2 linked regions of the Silvibacterium dinghuense genome follow. The protein of the gene in region 1 interacts with the protein of each later gene in a pairwise test. Links are inferred from orthologs where the notes say so. Each region holds a gene or a part of one and is shown on either strand. Other genes may lie near its edges. The genes, in order: ESZ00_RS04165 and rlmB.

Region 1 (9,458 bases):
AGTCATTCATTTGCTGCCGCAGCAGTTCATCCTCGACGATCAGCCGAATATCCACGACCCGGTGGGCATGGTGGGCGGACGGCTCGAGGTGAACCTGCATATCGCGACCTGCTCGGCCGGCGCGCAGCAGAGCATTGTGACCTGCGCCAACCGGGCCGGGCTCGAGGTGACGGAATCGGTCTTCGAAGCCGTGGCCGCGGCGGAGTCCACCATCTCTGCCGACGAGCGCGAGCTGGGTGTCTGCCTGCTCGACATCGGTGCGGCGACCAGCGAGTTGATCGTCTTCTTCGAGGGCTCGGTGGCGCATACCTCGGTGATTCCCATCGGCGGCGACCACTTTACGAACGACCTCGCTGCCGGTCTGCATGTGACGCCGCCGGAGGCGGAGTGGATCAAGTGCCACTACGGGCATGCCGTGGTTACGGCCGTTTCGCAGAGCGCGGAGATCGAGCTGACCGGCATGCCCGGCTATGCTCCGCGCACGGTGCGCCAGCGGCTGGTGTGCGAGATTCTGGAGCCGCGCGCCCGTGAGCTCTTCCATATGCTGCGCGATAACCTTCGCCAGGGTGGCGTGCTGGAGGCGCTGGGCGCCGGATGCGTGCTCACCGGCGGCGGCGCGCGCCTGCCCGGCCTGCTCGACACGGCGGAGAGCCTGTTGCGTGTGCCGGCTCGTATCGGCTCGCCGGTGCCGCTCTCGAAGATGCCCGAGGAGCTGGCGCAGCCGGAGTGTTCGGCGCTGATCGGCGCCCTGCTTTATACCCATCGCACCAGCATCATCCGTGCGGCGGAAGACAACAGCCTGCGCGCCAAGCTGCGCGCGATTTTTGCAGGAAGTTTGTAAACGAGTTTCAGTCGTAAGGAATCTGGCAGGAACGTATTTCAGCAGTCGAGGATGGAGAAGGAGTCGGAGCCGATGAGTTACCCGGAAGAAATTCGCATTCAGTATTTTGACGAGGTTCCGCGCGGAGCCAGGATCAAGGTCATCGGTGTCGGCGGTGGTGGTGGCAACGCAGTCAACCGCATGATTCAGGCGCGGGTCGAGGGCGTCGAGTTCATCGCCGCCAACACCGACCGTCAGGCGCTCCAGCTTTCGGAAGCGCCGGTGAAGCTCCAGCTCGGGACCAAGCTGACCAGCGGCCTGGGCGCGGGCGCGAATCCGGATATCGGCCGCCGTGCGGCGCTGGAAGACTCGGAAAAGATCATCGAGGCGCTCGAAGGCGCGGACATGGTGTTCGTGACGGCTGGCCTGGGCGGCGGCACGGGTACGGGCGCAGCTCCGGTCATCGCTTCGCTGGCCAGCGAAATGGGTGCGCTTACGGTTGCGGTGGTGACACGGCCTTTCAGCTTCGAGGGCAAGCGCCGCATGGCGCAGGCCGAGCGCGGCATGCAGGAGCTGCTCGAGTCGGTGGACACGATGATCGTGATTCCCAACGAGAAGCTGCTGGCGGTTGCCAAGGATGCGGGCTTCTTCGAGTCCTTCCGCATCGCAGACGATGTGCTGCGCCAGGGCGTGCAGGGCATCTCGGACATCATCACCATCCCCGGCATCATCAACCGCGACTTTGCCGACGTGAAGACGACGATGGCCGGCATGGGCTACGCAGTGATGGGCACGGCGCAGCGCTCGGGCGAGAACCGCGCGGTGGACGCTGCGATGGCCGCCATGGCATCGCCGCTGCTCGAGGCCGGCGCGATCGACGGGGCGCGCGGCATCCTGATCAATATCAGCGGCTCGAGCTCGCTCAAGCTGAACGAGGTCAACGAGGCCTCGACGCTCATCCAGAATGCGGCGCACGAAGAGGCGAACATCATCTTCGGCGCTGTGCTCGACGAGAGCATGGGTGACGATGTGAAGATCACGGTCATCGCCACCGGCTTCAAGCAGGGTGAGGCCCCGGAGCGCCGCGAGCGCATGCTGAACACCTCGCTGCGGGAGCCGATCAGCCATGCGCACGAGCAGGTGGAGATCAGCTCCGTGCCTGCCCGTCCGCGCTTTGCCAGCGAGGAGTCGGACGACGAGAGCGGCTACACCACTTCGGCACGCGCCGGGGTGGTTTCCGAGGCCAGCCACGAAGAGGAGCCTGTGCCGGTGGTCGAGACCGCTGCCGCGTCGGTTGCGCCGGAGCCGGCCATTGCCGTCGCCGAGCCGCCCGTGCAGCCGCATGCGGTCCAGGATGCTCCTGCGGCCGTCCCCGATCCCTTTGCCGATGTGCACCAGGACGAAAACGGCGAGAGCCTGGATATTCCGGCGTATCTGCGCCGGGGGAACAGCTTCTAGCTGCTGCGGGACTGGCCGTCCAGGCATTTCGTGCTTCGCGCTTCCGCTCCCTTGGGGCGCGAGCGGGCAGTTTTCCGAGGTAAGGCTTGTAGTTTCTTTCATGAACGGTTGGCGGCTGGAAGCTGACCGTAACTCTCAAGTACACTGGGTGCAGGCAACTCCACCCAAAACGCAAGCAGTTTTGAGCCAGCGGAACTGCCTGGCGGAACTCCAGATTCCATTTGGGGTTTTTACCGGCAGGTTATCCGCTTTGCGGCGTTTGCCATTTCGGTATCTGTTGCCTCTTTTGAGCAGTGCCGATCACTCTGGCATCACTTTGAGCGGTCATACGAGCGGTTTCTGCGTACGATGCAAGTCAGAACGCTTGAAAGCCCGGGACAGAGTTCAGAGCTGGGCCCAGAACAACGGCTGAAGGATCGGGGTTCGAGACACGGCCTCCGGATTCGGATATCAGGATCGGATAATCGATGAAGCGTCTCTTTCTTTTCGTGCTCGCCATGGCTCTCGCCGGTTCCACGCTCTGCCGTGCCGGTTCCGCGACCACCCGCCATCCCGCCCATCGCCGGGCGACTCGTGTTCATGAGTCGGCTGCCGCGGCCAGGCATATAGCCAGCCGCCAGCACAGCCGGCGCGTGGTCAGCGCGTCGACCCGTGTTCGTACCCGTGGCGGGGCGCGTCTGCGCCGGGCGAATCTGGTGATTCGCCGTGGGGGCGGGGAGCGCTTCTATGCCAGCTCCTTTACGGATATCGACCAGACGCAGGGCGACATCACGGCGGGTGAAGACCCGGTGGTGCGCGAGGCGGCGATTGCCGCGCTCGGCAACATGAACGGCACCGCAGTCGCTATCGACCCAAGTAACGGCCGCATCCTGGCCATGGTGAACCAGAAGCTCGCGCTTTCGAGCGGCGCCGAGCCCTGCTCGACGATCAAGGTTTCGGTCGCGCTGGCTGCTCTTGAAGAGGGCATCATCACCAAGGACACGCCGGTGAACTTGGGCGGCAACTACCACATGACCCTGACCGAGGCGCTGGCGCACTCAAATAACCTCTACTTTGAGACCATCGGCCGCCGGCTCGGTTTCGAGCGCGTGCGCCACTATGCGAACCAGTTCGGCCTGGGTGAGCTGGCCGGTTACAACATTCCCGGTGAGCAGCTCGGCGTCTATCCCGATCAGGTGCTGCCCGAGGATCGCGGCGGCGTAGGCCGCATGTGCAGCTTCGGCGAGAGCGTCTCGATGACCCCGCTGCAGCTTGGCGCGCTGGTTTCGGCCATCGCCAACGGCGGCACGCTCTACTACTTGCAGCATCCGACCTCGCCCGACCAGGTGCTGAATTTCCAGCCCAAGATCAAGCGCACGCTCGACATCGCCCGCATCATTCCGGAGATTCAGAGCGGCATGGCGGCAGCGGTCGACTACGGCACTGCCCGCTCGCTGCGCGCCAACTTCAGCCAATTCCCGGTGATGGGCAAGACCGGCACCTGCTCGGACAACGGCACGCGTTTCGGCTGGTTCGCCTCCTATGCGGACACGCAGTACGGCCGGATCGTGACGGTCTTCTTCCTCGAAGGCGGACGCCCGACCTTCGGGCCGAAGGCGGCCGAGCTGACCGGCGTCTTCTACCGCAACCTCTGGGATCACAGCTACTTTGCCTCGAAGCAGGGCGAGCCGGCGACCCCGGCGGCGGCTGCGACGGAGCAGGGCGCTCCGCAGTAAGGACTGGTCGCTGCTGCGCGCAGGGCGGATCGCCTTCGGCTTCGCTCCCCGGTCGGGATGACAACGGAAAGAACGAATGCTTCGGTCGGAATGACAAACCTATAGCCCTGAATCGTTCAGAACGAGACGGCCTCCTCTGCGGAGGCCGTTTTCTTTTTCGGCGATTTCTCGCGATGTGTGCACTCCACAGCGCTCCTTTGCGCATCTGGAATCGGTTAGGATGCGAGACGGGATGCGGATACTTTCTGCCGACGAGATGAGGACCACCGATCGGGTGACGGCCGAGACATACGGCGTGTCGTCGATCGACCTGATGCGCCATGCCGGAGCGGCGGTGGCGCGCTTTGTGGTGCGCGAGTTTTCTTCCGCACGCTCGATACTGGTATTTTGCGGGCGGGGCAACAACGGAGGTGATGGCTTTGTCGCTGCGCGTGAGCTGATCGCTGCAGGGCGACGGGTGCATGTGCTGCTGCTGGGCGATCCGGCGGCGCTGAAGGGCGATGCGAAGATCGCCTTCGAAGAGATGGCGATGGAGCCGGTGCTGGTCCGCGAAGAGGCGGATCTCGGCCGTCCCGATGTACGCGAGCTTTTCGAAAATGCCGATCTGCTGCTCGATGCGGTGGTCGGAACAGGATTCCAGCCTCCGCTGCGGGGTACGGCTGCGGCGCTGCGGGACCGGGTGAACGCGCTCGAGATGCCGGTGATCGCGGTCGATCTGCCCTCGGGCTGGGGTGCCGATTCGCGCGAGTTCGCGGTCGAAGGCGCATTCCGCGCGGATGCCGTTGTTACGTTTACCGCGCCCAAGCTGGCGCATGTCTGTGGGAATCTCTGTGGATCGGTGTATGCGCCGATTGTGGTTGCGCCGATCGGGTCTCCTGACGCGGCGATTCGTTCTACTTTGAACCTGAGCTGGAGCGGCGCTGCAAAGGCGGCGCTCGACGGGCCTCGCAGGGCGGAGAGCAACAAGGGCAATTTCGGTCATGTGCTGCTGGTGGGCGGTGCGCGCGGGAAATCGGGCGCTCCGGCCATGGCGTCGCTGGCCGCGCTGCGCGCGGGCGCGGGATTGGTGACGACGGCGGTGGCCGAGTCGATCCTGCCACTGGTCGCGGCGATTACTCCTGAGCTGATGACCGAGGCGCTGCCGGAGGCTGCCGACGGTGGTTTCGATCTCGAGCGTATCGATTTCGACGCGCTGCTGGACAGGATCACGGTGCTGGCCATCGGGCCTGGACTTGGGCAATCGCCATCGGCGGAAAAGCTGGTGCTGGAACTGCTGGAGCGCACGACAATCCCGGTTGTGCTCGATGCCGATGCGCTGAATATTATGGCGAAGCATATCGATAAGCTCGATGGGCGCGGGCGGACGATGGTGCTGACGCCGCATCCGGGCGAGATGGGGCGCCTGGCCGGCATCCCCACGCAGGAGGTGCAGGCGCGGCGCGAGCCGCTGGCGCGGGAGTTTGCTGCGAAGCACCATGTCACATTGGTTTTAAAAGGATGGCGTACACTCGTGGCGCAGCCCGATGGGCAGCTTGCCATCAACACGAGCGGCAACCCGGGCATGGCCAAGGGCGGCAGCGGCGATATTCTTACCGGCATGGTCGCAGCCCTGCTGGCGCAGCATCCGAAGCAGGCGGCTGAGGCGGTGAGCGCAGCAGTCTACCTGCACGGGCTTGCCGCGGACTTTGCTGTTCGTGAGCAGGACGAGCGCACGCTGCTGGCCACGGATACGGTCGCGCACCTGTGGCGCGCGTATCGTTTTTCACCGCAGGATGCGGCCGGTTTTACATGGCTGGCAGGTCTGCCGCAGGATATCTTGGAAGCGTTGGAGGCACGATGACGACGACCGAAAAGGCAAAGGCAGAAGCTGTCGGGAAGGCTGAAGCTGGGAAGACCTACGAGTTCACGACGACCTCTGCCGCCGAGACCATCGCGACCGGCCACAAGATTGCCGAACTGCTCGCTCCGCCGAAGTTTCTTATCCTGCGCGGCGATCTGGGCGCGGGCAAGACGACGCTGGTGAAGGGCATTGCCGAGGCGCTGGATGCGGCAGAGCCGGACGAGGTCACCAGTCCAACCTTTACGCTGGTGCATGAATATGAGGGCACGCAGGGCGCGGCGAAGACGCCGGTGAACCTCTATCATCTGGACCTCTACCGCATTGAAGGCGAGCGGCAGCTCGATACGCTGGGGCTCGATGACCTGGCTGCACCGGACAGCATTGTGCTGGTGGAGTGGGGTGAGAAGTTTCCGAGCGTGAAGCGGCGCAGCGATGGCGAGATCGTGATGACCTCGGCCGGCGGCGACACGCGAAAGATCGTGCTCACGCTCAAATAGCTGCTGCGCGCAGGGCGAATCGCCTTCGGCCCCGCTCCCGTTGGTCGCGTGTCGGGGGTTCTATTCTTTCGTGTGCGGAGTTCGTGCCTTCCCACCCAAGCGGAGCTTGGGTGGGGCACCCGTTTTCGTTTCCCTCTCGGAAGACTGGGGAATCCAGGGTTCGTGCCTTCCCGCGTCTCAGGGTTGAAACGTGGGGCACCGGGTCTTTTCTATCCCCTATCCCTGCATTCCCACTACTGGTCGGCTAGCGTTGCTAAATCCGGTGAGGCGAGGCGGGTGTCGGTGGGGCGGACGTGGAATTTCTTGGGGTAGAAGAGCACCTGCGGCGTCCAGGTGACGACCATCTTCACCTGGTCATGATCGATGCGCATAGGTGTGATGACCAGGTGCGGGAGCTGGCCCTTGCCCTTCAGGTAGCCGTGGCAGCCGAACCAGAGATCGCCGTCCGGCCCGATGAAGGGTGAGCCGTGGCCGAGCTGGCCGTAGGGGACATCGGACTTCTGCGTGTAGGCGTGCTTGTAGATCTTCGCCCACTCCTCGTCCTGCGCGCCGTAGATGGGATTGCTGCGTGACTTGCGCCATGGTCCGGTGATGGTGTCGGCTGTTGCCTCGCCGACCTCGTAGCCGCGTCCCCAGGACGAATAGAGCAGGATGTAGGAGCGGCCGTGCTTCATCACCGTCGGGCCTTCGAGACCGACGGATGGGCCGCCCTTCGCCGGGCCGTCCCATGCGCCGTCGGCGCCGGGCTGGATCACCGGGAACGGCTGGCCGATGGGGACGGCGTTGGGCAGATCGACCAGCGTCGCGGTGACGCCGTCGCGGAAGAGGTAGACTTTGCCGTCGTCATCCTGGAAGAGCGTGGCGCCGTTGCCCTCGGTGAGCGGCTTGTCTTCGGTGAGGACTTTATACGGGCCGGTGATGGTGTCGGCGACAGCGAGCGCGATGCTCTCGGGGCTGTCGGGTGTTTCGCCGAAGGGGCAGGAGAAGGTGAGATACCACTTGCCCTTGTAGGGGAAGAGCTCCGGCGCCCAGAAGCGGCGGCGATACCAGCGATCCTTGCTCGGTGCGACGAGAACGCCCAGGTCTTTCCAGTGGGTCAGATCGGTGGAAGACCACAGCTTTACGCCGGGGATCGGTCCGGCGGCGGTGCCGTCGAAGAAAGGGAAGGCGGTCCCGGTCATGTACCAGGTGCTGCCGACCTTGGTGATCTGCGGATCGCGGATGGGATCGGTCTGGATCGGGTTTTCGTAGTCGAAATGCGGGTCCTTGCTGCTGGCCATGAGCGGGGTTGAGGCCTGGGATACCAGCAGGAGCAGAGGCAGGAGGAGCCGCAGAAATGTGAGCGCTTTCCAATACCGCAAAGTTTCTTCCTCAAGCGCCTGAGCGGATCGAGTCTGCACAGGCTGTCTGAAATGCTATGGAGGCTGATGCTCCAGATTAGATGATGGATCTGTACCGGCTGAAGCGGGATGACGCAGGTTTTTCCTGCGGCCCCGGTAACCCTGTTCGATTTCGCACACCTGTCTTCGCGTGTGAACACGCTTCTGGGCCGGATGTTTTGTTTAAATGCCTTACTTTCAAAGACTTTTCACCGCTCCCCGTTGGCCGGGAACGTGCTTCTCTATCCGGTGACCGCCAAAGGAGCGATGAGCGATGTGGGCTAATCTGAGATATACCCTGAGGCAATTGCGCAAGGCGCCGGGATTCACTGTGACCGCGGTGCTGACGCTGGCGCTGGGTATCGGCGCGACCACGGCCATCTTCACGCTGGTGCAGCAGGTGATGCTGAAGTCGCTGCCGGTGGCCCGGCCGTCGGAGCTCTATCGCATCGGGGATCAGATCCATTGCTGCGTCATCGGCGGCTATACCCAGAGCGGGCGCGGGGATAACGAGTATTCGCTCTTTTCTTATGAGCTCTATCGGCATTTCCGCGACCATACGCCGGAGTTTGCCGACCTGGCGGGTTTCGAGGGAGGCGATACCGGGCTCGGCGTGCGCCGCAGCGGTGTCGCCGGCCGCGCGGAGCTGCGCATCGGCCAGTTCGTTTCGGGAAACTTCTTCTCCACCTTTGGTGTGGGGGCATGGGCAGGGCGCGTGTTTACGCCGGCAGACGACCGCGAGGACGCCGCACCGGTGGCAGTGATGGCGTATCACACCTGGCAGCAGAAGTACGGCTCGGACCCCTCGGTGGTGGGTGCCTCCTTCGAGCTCAATGGCAAGTCCTTCACCATTGTGGGCATTGGCGCACCGGGCTTCTTCGGCGCTGGCGTCCGCACCTGGGGCACACCCGATCTCTGGATTCCGTTCTCTGACGAGCCAATGATGCAGGGCACCAGCTCGCTGCTGAACAATGCCGACCAGAACTGGATCGATGTCATCGGCCGGGTCCGTCCCGGCACCGATCCGAAGGCTCTGGAGGCCAAGCTGCGCCTGGAGCTGCGCCAGTGGCAGCTCGGTCACATAGAAGATATGCAGGCGAATGACCGGGAGCGGCTGCCCAAGCAGCAGCTCTTTCTTACGCCGGGAGGCGCGGGCGTGGCGCAGATGCGCGCGCGCTACGAGGATGGACTGCGCCTGCTGCTGCTGGCCGCCGGCTGCGTTCTGCTGATTGCCTGTGCGAACCTGACCAATCTTTTGCTGGCGCGTGGCCTTGCCCGCCGTCAGCAGCTTTCGGTGCGCATGGCGCTTGGCGCTTCGCGCGCGCTGCTGGTGCGAAAAGCGCTGTTTGAAAGTGTCGTTCTGGGCGTGCTGGGAGGCGTTGCCGGGCTGCTTGTGGCCTATGGCGGCACGAGCCTCATTCTGCACTTTGCCTTCTCGGGCGGAGATCATTACGTTCCAATCCAGGCCAGCCCTTCGTGGACGGTCCTGCTTTTTGCCATGGGACTTTCTGCGCTCACGGGTGTGGTTTTCGGGATTGCGCCTGCCTGGATCAGCTCGCATGCCGAGCCGGTGGAGGCGCTGCGCGGGGCCAACCGCTCCAGCGGGCAAAAGATTGCATGGCCGCAGAAGGCGCTTGTGATCTCGCAGGCGGCGCTCTCGCTGGTGCTGCTGAGCGCGGCGGCCATGCTGACCCAGAGCCTGCGCAACCTGGAGCATCAGTCCTTCGGCTTCAAGACCGAGGGCCGCTA
Region 2 (9,506 bases), on another replicon or contig:
ATGGAATGGGATTGCAAAGATCAGATTCGCCTGCAATTACGGATTTGTTGCGCTTCGAGGGATGCAAAGCGACCCTTGAGGCAATAGACTGTTACCACTCCCGTCAAAGGCAGGTAAAACAGTTTTGGCTCGTCAACTCTCCGTCGCACGCCTTGAAAACAAGAAGCTTCTTTCCGAGCGTGCACAGTGCTACCACCTCGAATTTTCTGTTCCCGCAGCTGAATCTTTTCCTTTCATCTCTGGCCAGTTTGTCTCGGTAGTCGCAGAGGATGGCAACGGCAAACAACAGACCCGCGCCTATTCGATCGCCTCCGGTCCCTCGGCCAATCGCTTCGATCTGTGCGTAAACCGCGTCGAAGGCGGCTTCTTCTCCAATCGCCTCTGCGATCTGGAACCCGGCCAGGAAGTGAATTTCCACGGTCCGCACGGCCTCTTTACGCTGCGTAAGCCGTTGACCGACAGCATTTTCATCGCCACCGGCACCGGCATTGCGCCCATGCGCGGCTTTGCCGAGCATCTTTTCCCCGAGTCGGGCGAGGATCGCAGCGAAGGCCGCCACATCTGGCTGGTCTACGGCACGCGCCATGAAAGCGAGCTCTACTTCCAGAAGTATTTCGAGAAGCTTGCCGCCGAGCGCCCCAACTTCCACTACCTCGCCACGCTCAGCCGTCCGCACGAGGGCTGGGAAGGACTGCGCGGCTACGTGCAGGATCACGTTGCCGATGTCGTCACACGCCGCGCCGCCGGCACGCCAGAGATTACCGTGGCCGAGGGTGCGCCCTACGACATCCACGCTTACATCTGCGGCCTGAACGAGATGGTCTCCGGCAACCGCGACCGCCTCACCGGTCTGGGCTGGGATAAGAAGCAGGTCATCTTCGAGCGCTACGACTAGGCAGCTTCTAGCTTCTAGCTTCTAGCTTCTAGCTTCTAGCTTCTAGCTTCTAGCTTCTAGCTTCTAGCTTCTAGCTTCTAGCTTCTAGCTTCTAGCTTCTAGCTAAAGATTGAAAACGGAAGGCCACGCTCGATGCGTGGCCTTTTTGTTATTTTTTGTGCTTGTTTTCCAGGACTTGCTGCCTCTTTCCCCGGACCTAAAAACGCGCAGAGAGAAGGGTGCACTCAGCGGCACGGTCGAGCTAAAAGCTAAGAGCTAGAAGCTGCTTACAGCTTGAACAGCTCGCGCAGGCGGCGTGTCTGTGCGCGGCTCACCGGAATCTCCGTCTGCTTGCGGTCATCCATGCGCAGCTGGTAGCTCGACTTGAACCACGGCACCACTTCCTTGATGTGGTTGATGTTCACCACGAAGGAGCGATGGGCCCGCCAGAAGAGATTCGGGTCCAGCAGTTCCAGCAATTCCTCGAGCGTACGGCACTTCGACTGCCCTTCGAGCGTCGGCGTCACCACCGAGATCACGCCCTCATCGATCGAGGCAAAGCAGATATCTTTCTGGTCCACCAGCAGCAGGCGGCTCTGTGCCTGCAGCACAATCTTGCCGCTGTGCGGACGGGGGCTGGCCTGCTGCTGCTCGATCAGGCGCAGCAGCGTGTCGATGTTCAGATCGCCTGCGGGCTTCGCCGGCTCCGCCTCGCTGCCGTTCATTTCCTGCAGGCGCAGCCGCACGCGGTCGAGCGCCTGCAGCACGCGATTGCGGTCGAAGGGCTTCAGCAGGTAGTCGATGGCATTGACGTCGAAGGCACGCACCGCATACTGGTCGAAAGCCGTCGCGAAGACAATCTGGGGAATCAGGTCGCGATGCTCGATGAGCTGCTTGAGGACGGCAAAGCCATCGAGCCCCGGCATCTGCACGTCGAGAAAAACAACGTCGGGCTGGTATTCGCGGATGAGCTCAACCGCCTCGACACCGTTCGAACCCTGCGCCAGCACCTCGACACTGCCGGCCGTATCGAGCAGATACTTCAGCTCTTCGCGGGCAAGCTGCTCGTCGTCGATAATCAGCGCCGTGATGGGTGCGGTTGATGCCAAGTTTTTAGTATAAAGCGGTTGCCGGTCCCCAGTCCCCAGTTGCCAGTTGCTGGTTGGCGGGTGGCCCACACAAGCCCGGTGTTGGCTTGTGTGGGGAGGCACGAACCCCGGGGTTGAAATCCGTGGCGCATCCAGTCCCCCACCCGGCAACTGGGGACTGGCAACTGAAAACTGACAACTAACAACTGGAAGGCCAGTCCCTAGCCGGGGAAGGCCTGCAGACGGGCCGGGCGATGATCGGAAGCCAGATCGTGTCCGCAGTGCGTGCAGAAAAGATCGGTGATGCTCGTCGTGCGATAGCAGTTTCCGCAGCTTGCCGATACCTGGTAAGCGCATTGCGGACAGAAGTGATAATTCCCCGTGATCCGCGTGCCGCATGAGGGGCAGGAGGTGAGGATCGGCTGGCGCAGCAGGAAGTAGAGCACCGCGCCGATGCCGCCCGGCATCACCACGCAGACCATCCACAGGCGCGCGCTCATGCCGCGCCGCGGAGCGTCATTGCTGATGTAGCCCATCATCAGCATGGAGACGGCGGCCAGCGCTCCCCAGCTGAGCACAAGATAAAAGTGCAGGGCCACCGGCAGCGCGCTGGGATGGTGGTTGTGCATGGGAAGCACAACCAGGAAGTAGTATTCCGTGAGCGCGAAGGCGATCAGCGCGCCGAGCATCGACCAGCGCGGAATCAGATGCAGCTCCTGGCTGATATCGCTGCCCGTCTTCGCCTCATGCAAGGGCGAGTTTCCGCTTTGCCGCATTCCATCCATTGGAAAGAGAGTCCCCTTCGCTTCAGCCCGGGAAGGCCTGCAACCGGGCCGGGCGATGATCGGAAGCCAGATCGTGTCCGCAGTGGGTGCAGAAAAGATCGGTGATGCTCGTCGTGCGATAACAATTCCCGCAGCATGGAGCTATCTGGTAGGCGCAATGCGGACAGAAGTGATCGTTTCCTGTGATCCGCGTGCCGCATGAGGGGCAGGAGGTGAGAATCGGCTGGCGCAGCAGGAAGTAGAGCACCGCGCCGATACCGCCCGGCATCACCACGCAGACCATCCACAGGCGCGCGCTCATGCCGCGCCGCGGAGCGTCATTGCTGATGTAGCCCATCATCAGCACGTAGAGCGCGGCCAGCGCTCCCCAGCTGATCAGCAGGTAGAAGCGCAGGGCCACCGGCAACGGGCTGGGATGGTGGCGGTGCGCGGGCAGCACCACCCAGAAGTAGTATTCGGTCAGAGCAAATGCTGCAAGCGCTCCCACCATGGACCATCGTGGGATCAGTCGAAGCTCTTCGCTGATGTCGCTGCCGATCTTCGCCTCACGCGGCGAAGCAAAACCGTTTTGCCTCAAATCGTTCATGCAACAGGCAAGCCCTTAACAGGAGATCAGTACTTTTCACCGCCACGCGGCTCACCGCCCAGGGACTCGCGTTTGCGCCAGGTAACGATCAGCGCGGCAAAGATGGCCGTCAGAAAGGTAACGACCATGGACACCGCGAGCGTCGGCGGATCCTGGAAATGCTCTCCCTCAAAAAGATCGTCCGCCATCAGCCAGATCGCCGGAGTCAGGAAGATGAGCAGGCCGCCGATAGCCAGCAGCACCATGCCCAGCTGCTTCTGCGCCTGGACCCGGGCCATGCGGCGCTCGTTGGCCGCCACCATCACCGCGCGGCGCGTCCGCTGCACCGCCAGCATGCTGGCATCCGCGTCCAGCCCGGCCAGTGCGCGGATCAGCTGCGGATCGAAGGAAGAAGATGCTGTCGGACGTTCGCTCATCGCACCTCCCTCGCCACCGGCATGGTTTCCATCTTTGCTTCTGCCCGGCTCTCCACCCGCGGCCGCAGCGTCGCCAGGCCGCGATAGAGCCGCGACTTGACCGTCGAAAGCGGAGCCCGCGTCACCTGCGCGATCTCCTCGAGCGAGAGCTCCTCATGGAAGCGCAGGATCAGGACTTCGCGCTGCAGCGGCTCGAGCGTAAGCAGGGCCTCGGCCATGCGGCCGGCATTTTCGCTGCTCTGGTAATGATCGAAAGGATTGGGCTCGTTGCTGGCCACCTCGTAGGGGCGCTCGTCCTCGTCGTTCTCGCTCATCTCTTCGAGGCTGGCCATGGTCCGGCGGCGCCGGAAGTCGATCACCAGGTTGCGCGCAATCGTGAACAGCCAGGTATCGAAGCGGGCCGAGCCGTTGTACTGCGAACCGCGCGTCAGCACCCGCATCCAGGTCTCCTGGAAAAGGTCTTCGGCAATCTCACGATTGCTGGTGAGGTACATCAGATAGCGGAGCAGGCGGTGCTGATACTGCAGGATCAGACGATCCAGCAGTTCGGCGTCGCCACCACGCAATCCCTGGGCGATGGCCAGGTTCTCGGCGCGCGCCTGCTGGGTCAGTGATAGGGCTGCAGTGCTCATCTCAGCTTCAGAGACGGACGAAGCCGGAGCGAAGACGCTCTTTTCGACAAGAATCTCGAGTTTGCGGACGAAACTCATACGCACCCCTTTGTGCGGCCAAAAGGAGGAATGGAAGCGAATCCTCATCGGGGGTGAAGTTTCGTTCGCTAACTTCCCAAGTATGAACGTGATGCCGCAGGCAAAGCAAACGATGCGGGAAATTCCCCCTGAACACAGAGCGGGACTGGCCGTCCAGGCCAGTCCGCAGCAGTAAACTAAAAGTATGGAAATTCTTTACGGCCTCCACCCGGTCGAGGAGGCCTTGCGCTCCGGCAGCCGGCGCTTTGACCACGTATGCGTGGCGCGCGAACGCGGCGACAAGCGGCTACAGAAGGTCATCGACGCCTGCCGCGAGGGCGGCGTCCGCATCCGCTTCGAATCGAAGGAAGAACTGACCCGGATGGCCAAGACCGCCGGACACCAGGGCGTGGTCGCCGTGGTCCGGGAACGCGAATTCCTGGAGATTGAAGACCTGCTTGCATCCCCCTCCGGCCAGTCCCGTCTCATGCTGGCTCTCGACGGCCTGGAAGACCCGCAGAACCTGGGCGCCCTGCTGCGCACCGCCGACGCCTCCGGCGTCGATGGCGTGGTCATGACCGAGCGCCGCGCCGCGCCACTCTCCGCTGTCGCCATCAAGGCCTCGGCCGGAGCCGCCGAGCATGTCCGCATCGCCCGCGTCGTCAACCTGGTCCGCGCGCTCGAGCAGCTCAAGGAGCAGAACATCTGGGTCGTCGGCCTGGACGAGCGCGGCACCCAGGCTTACGACGAGTACGATTTCACGTCGAATACGGTGGTAGTGCTGGGCCGCGAAGGCGACGGCATGCACGACCTGGTCAAGAAGAGCTGCGACCACCTGCTGCGCATTCCCATGGCCGGCAAGGTGTCCTCGCTCAACGTCTCGGCCGCCGGCGCCGTGGTCCTTTTCGAGGCCGCCCGCCAGCGCCGACAGAAAGCCGCACCCGCCGAAGCGGCCAAGCCCCGCAAGGAGAAAAAAGGCCTCGGTTCATGACGCATTGGAAGTTGGCGGCAGCAGCCGTCCTCGGCGCAGCCTGCTGCACGGCAGCCGCTCAGCAAAGCAATACCCAGCAGAATCCCGCCACGCAGGAAAGCCCCGCCCAGCCCGCACCGCATGGCCAGGTTCTCTTTCACCGCTCGACGTCCGACCCCTCGCAGTCGGATCAGCCCGCCGAAGCGGCGCATCCTGCGGCCAAGGTCACGGATGAAGAGCGCGGCGCCGTCACCTACACGCGGTACGATCTCGACGTTCACCTCCTGCCGCAGCAGCAGACCCTCTCAGCGCAGGCACGCATCACGATCCGCAATGACGGCCCGGCGCCGCTCCGCGTGGTGCCGGTCCAGCTCAGCTCCGACCTGAAGTTCGACGGCATCAGCTCCGCAGGCAAGCGGATCACCTACGGCGTAGCCACGCTCAACAGCGATGCCGACCATACCGGCCAGCTCAACGAAGCCGTTCTCGAACTGCCCGAGCCGCTGGCTCCCAAGGCTACGCTCGATCTTGAGATCGCTTACGACGGCACCATCCAGGCCAGCGCCAAACGCCTCGAGCAGATGGGTACGCCGGCCGATGCCGCAGCGCACTCGGACTGGGACGAAATCTCGGCCGATTTCGTCGGTCTGCGCGGCTTCGGCAATGTGGTCTGGTACCCGGTCACCGCGCCGCCCGCGCTGCTCGGCGACGGAGCGAAGCTCTTCCAGGAGATCGCCCGCCAGAAGCAGCGGCAATCTGAAGCCACGATCCGCATCCGCGTGAGCGCGGAGTTTTATGACATTGCCCCGACGCTTGCCGTGCTCAACGGGCATCCCGTTGCAATCGACAAGCCCGAGGCCGCGCCTTCGGAGACAGCACCCGGCGTGGTGACCGCAAGCTATGGACCGGTCCCGATGGGTTTTGCCGTACCATCGCTCTTCCTCACCACAGATAAGGCGAGAACGGAAGACGGCCTGCACATCTATACGCGTACCGAAGACCAGCCCAACGCGCAGAATTACGTCAATGCTGCCGCGGCGGTGCGTCCGCTCGTCGAGCAGTGGCTGGGGCAGAAACAGCGTGAGCCGTTGACCATTCTCGATCTGCCTGAGGCCGGTGACGCAGCCTTCGAGCAGGGCTCGCTGCTGGCGACCAGCGTGGACAATACGCCTTTCGAAAAACTCGAGCCGCAGGTGGCCCACGGACTCGCCCACACGTACTTCACCTCGCCGCGCGAATGGCTCAACGAGGGCGTGCCGAACTTCGTCGAGTCGTTGTGGATCGAGCACACGCAGAGCCGCGACCTGGCCCTCGCCAGCCTCGAGCAGCAGCGCGGAGCGTTGTCCTTTGCCGAGCCGGCCTCACCCGGCGCAGGCGGCGGCGAAAGCCTCCTCGATGCGACCGATCCGGTGTATTTCCGCACCAAGGCGACGTACGTTCTGTGGATGCTGCGCGACAACACCACCGACAAGCAGCTGTCCAACGCGCTGACCGACTATCGCCCCAGCGAAGATACGAGCCCGGAGTATTTTGAAAAGCTGACCGAGCGCTCCGATGGTTTCGACCCGGCGCAGGACCTGCAATGGCTCTTTGCCAACTGGGTGAACGCCGACCGCGGCCTGCCCGATCTCTCCATCGCCGCCGTGCATCCCAGCCCGGTGGCGCAGGCCGGCGGACAGTACCTCGTAGGCATCGATATCCAGAACGACGGCTACACCGAAGCCGAGGTACCGGTGACCGTCATCTCCGCCAAGGGAACACTCACCGAACGCGTCCGCCTGCCCGGCAAGACACTCACCACCCACCGCATGCTCGTCCAGGGCACACCGCAGAAGATTGTCGTGAATGACGGCGCAGTGCCAGAACTGCAAAGCACCGTGCACACGCAGGACCTGACCGGCGCTCCGCAACAGTAGCAGCCCCACACCAAGCTGCCAGCACTCCTACTCCCCGTTTTCTACGCGCGCCTTGATGTCCGCATAGGCCGTCTCAATGAGGATGCGGAGCGCGGCAGCATCGATCGCACGGTCCGGCCTCAGCTTTACGTGACGCATGAACCTGCCGCTCCCCTCCAGGAGCCGGGACGGGTCCGGCAGCGAAGCTCCCTGAAAGAAGCCCACATTCACGTGGGAAGTGAAGGCATGGACATAAGCGAAGGGCACGTCGCCAAAGCAAGCCGTCGGGCAGCCATCATGCAACAGCTCTCGGACCTCATCCCCGCATCGCCGCATTACATCGAACCAGGTGCGCGCGATGGCTCCCAGCGCATTCTCATGTGCCTTCATCCAGGCGTCGATCGCGGGATCGTGTGCGACCGTACCATCGAAGCGCAGCAATCCTGTTCTCATCGTGTCTGCCCTTATCGGGCTCCGCTCGAGCCATCTTAGGCGCTTTGATGCGCAAGAAGAAGGAGCAGCCGAGGCTGCTCCCAACGCCTAGAGCCCATCACGCTACGGCTTGGCCGTCACCAGCGGATGCGCCAGTGTTCCGCCGACGATCTGTCCTTCGGGCCAGCTCAGGCTCAAGCCGCGATCAAAACCAATCTTGCCGGCAACAGCACCGGCTGCCGGCGCAGCATTTCCCAGCACCAGCGCACCGTTGCCGATTGTTCCCGAAGCATTCCACTGCGTAAAGCCCGACGGCGCCATGGCGCCCGCCGCGAGACGTCCAGCCGGAGCTGTCAGCGAGCCGTGGTTCCACTGCCAGTGAAAGCGGCCCTGCGCCGAGGAGAGAAGATCAGCCTCCGTGTAGCCGGAGAGCGTCAGGTCCGCGCCCCCATCGAGCGTTCCCGTTGCAGGCCACTTCTCGGCAAAGAGCGCGGCAACCGGAGCCATGGCCACGCCGCTCCACGTCGTCTTGAGGCTGTAGCGCGGCGCGCCGTGTGAGCCGTCCATTCGCCCCGAAGCATGCAGGCTGCCGTTCAGCGCGCTCGCATCGAGCGACGGAATCGTCCAGCCGCGCCCATCGGCGGCAATCTGCGCACGTACATCGTGCAGCGTCAGCGTGCCCAGCGTGAAGGCTCCCACATGGACCTGTCCTTCAAGCGCAGGCCAGCTCTTCTTCGGCTCGACCTCGGACAAAATCGCCTGCACCAGAGCACCCGGATGCCCGGAGCCGAGCAGCACCGTCTCCAGCGCCGCCGCATCGAGCTGGGGCACATCGAGATTCAGCCGCGCCGGGCACACGCTCTCGCAACGCAGTGCAGCATCCAGCGAGCCGCGCAGCGCAATGCCGTGCAGCGTCGCTGCGACATTCGCCCAGTGCATGCCTGTGTCGTCGAAATTCACCGTAGCGGAAGCCAGCTCTACCGGATCGCTCAGCCAGGGCAGAACGGCCTGCGCCTTTTCGAGACGCAGCCAGCCCTGCACATCCGCATAACGCGGCAGCAGAGAACCATCGGCCGCGATCGCCGGCTCGGCCGTCCACGGACGCGCAAAGGTCAGATCGATATTCGCCGTGCCCTGCGGCGCGACATGCGCCATCAGTGGATGCAGAGATCCAAGCGCCCCGGCCAGCTGGCGCAGGCGCGCCATCGGAGCAGCTCCCACCAGGTGGAACGAGAATCCTGCCTGCGTCATCTCACCGGAGATACCGAAGGGAGCACTGCCCCCCATCTCCATCGTTGCCGGCTCGAGAACGATTCCCTGCGCTGCCGGCGACGCAGCCGGTGTCATTTCTTTTTTATGCTTCCGCCCCGTGGGCTTCGCTGCCACCGGCTCTGCGCCCCGCGCCACAAAGTGCAAGGAGGCAAAGCGGAAGGGCGTGCCATCCCCTGCAAACGAGACTTCGAGCGGAGTTACGGTCGCATCCCCGGTAAGCTCCGGCGCAGCCTCGCTCTCCGTGTCGTAGTGGAAGGTGCCTGCGATCGTGCCCTTCGCCTCGAGGTCCGTGGGCAACTCGGAGCGCAGCAGTCCCAACACGTTGACCGCAAAGGAGGCCGGAACCTGGTTGATCTCAAACGCCAGCTGCGCCTTGCGCGCGGCGATATCCGCAACGTTGCCGGTCAGCAGCAGATGCCCGCTCTCCACCGGCCACAGGCAGGTGAGCCCATCGAGCGCCCGCGCCGCATGCCGATATCCGGCCTGGCAACGGGCATCG

The links.
Region 2: the proteins of ESZ00_RS04165 (region 1) and rlmB interact in binary tests that used the Escherichia coli proteins (3 or more experiments, as listed by UniProt). The link is inferred for Silvibacterium dinghuense from one-to-one orthologs.

The regions. Positions count from the first base shown.
Region 1 is NZ_SDMK01000001.1:1,059,523-1,068,980, reverse strand. What follows is about bases 3,593-6,529. They hold ESZ00_RS04165 (NAD(P)H-hydrate dehydratase), read left to right. Parts: upstream 3,593-4,225; coding sequence 4,226-5,833; downstream 5,834-6,529. Other genes in these bases: tsaE (tRNA (adenosine(37)-N6)-threonylcarbamoyltransferase complex ATPase subunit type 1 TsaE), read left to right, coding at 5,830-6,330; ESZ00_RS04170 (penicillin-binding transpeptidase domain-containing protein), read left to right, coding at 3,593-3,993. In the rest of the region: cell division protein FtsA, read left to right, coding at 1-841; cell division protein FtsZ, read left to right, coding at 914-2,278; more of ESZ00_RS04170, read left to right, coding at 2,746-3,592; ESZ00_RS04155 (glycoside hydrolase family 43 protein), read right to left, coding at 6,564-7,691; ESZ00_RS04150 (ABC transporter permease), read left to right, coding at 7,984-9,458. UniProt on the Escherichia coli protein: Bifunctional enzyme that catalyzes the epimerization of the S- and R-forms of NAD(P)HX and the dehydration of the S-form of NAD(P)HX at the expense of ADP, which is converted to AMP.
Region 2 is NZ_SDMK01000005.1:301,730-311,235, forward strand. The notes cover bases 3,552-6,536. They hold rlmB (23S rRNA (guanosine(2251)-2'-O)-methyltransferase RlmB), read left to right. Parts: upstream 3,552-4,643; coding sequence 4,644-5,429; downstream 5,430-6,536. Other genes in these bases: ESZ00_RS19045 (hypothetical protein), read right to left, coding at 3,552-3,749; ESZ00_RS19050 (RNA polymerase sigma factor), read right to left, coding at 3,746-4,459; ESZ00_RS19060 (M1 aminopeptidase family protein), read left to right, coding at 5,426-6,536. Also shown: ESZ00_RS19025 (ferredoxin--NADP reductase), read left to right, coding at 125-895; ESZ00_RS19030 (LytR/AlgR family response regulator transcription factor), read right to left, coding at 1,162-1,983; ESZ00_RS19035 (double zinc ribbon domain-containing protein), read right to left, coding at 2,184-2,738; ESZ00_RS19040 (zinc ribbon domain-containing protein), read right to left, coding at 2,770-3,324; more of ESZ00_RS19045, read right to left, coding at 3,360-3,551; more of ESZ00_RS19060, read left to right, coding at 6,537-7,324; ESZ00_RS19065 (DUF1801 domain-containing protein), read right to left, coding at 7,352-7,756; ESZ00_RS19070 (AsmA family protein), read right to left, coding at 7,859-9,506. UniProt on the Escherichia coli protein: Specifically methylates the ribose of guanosine 2251 in 23S rRNA.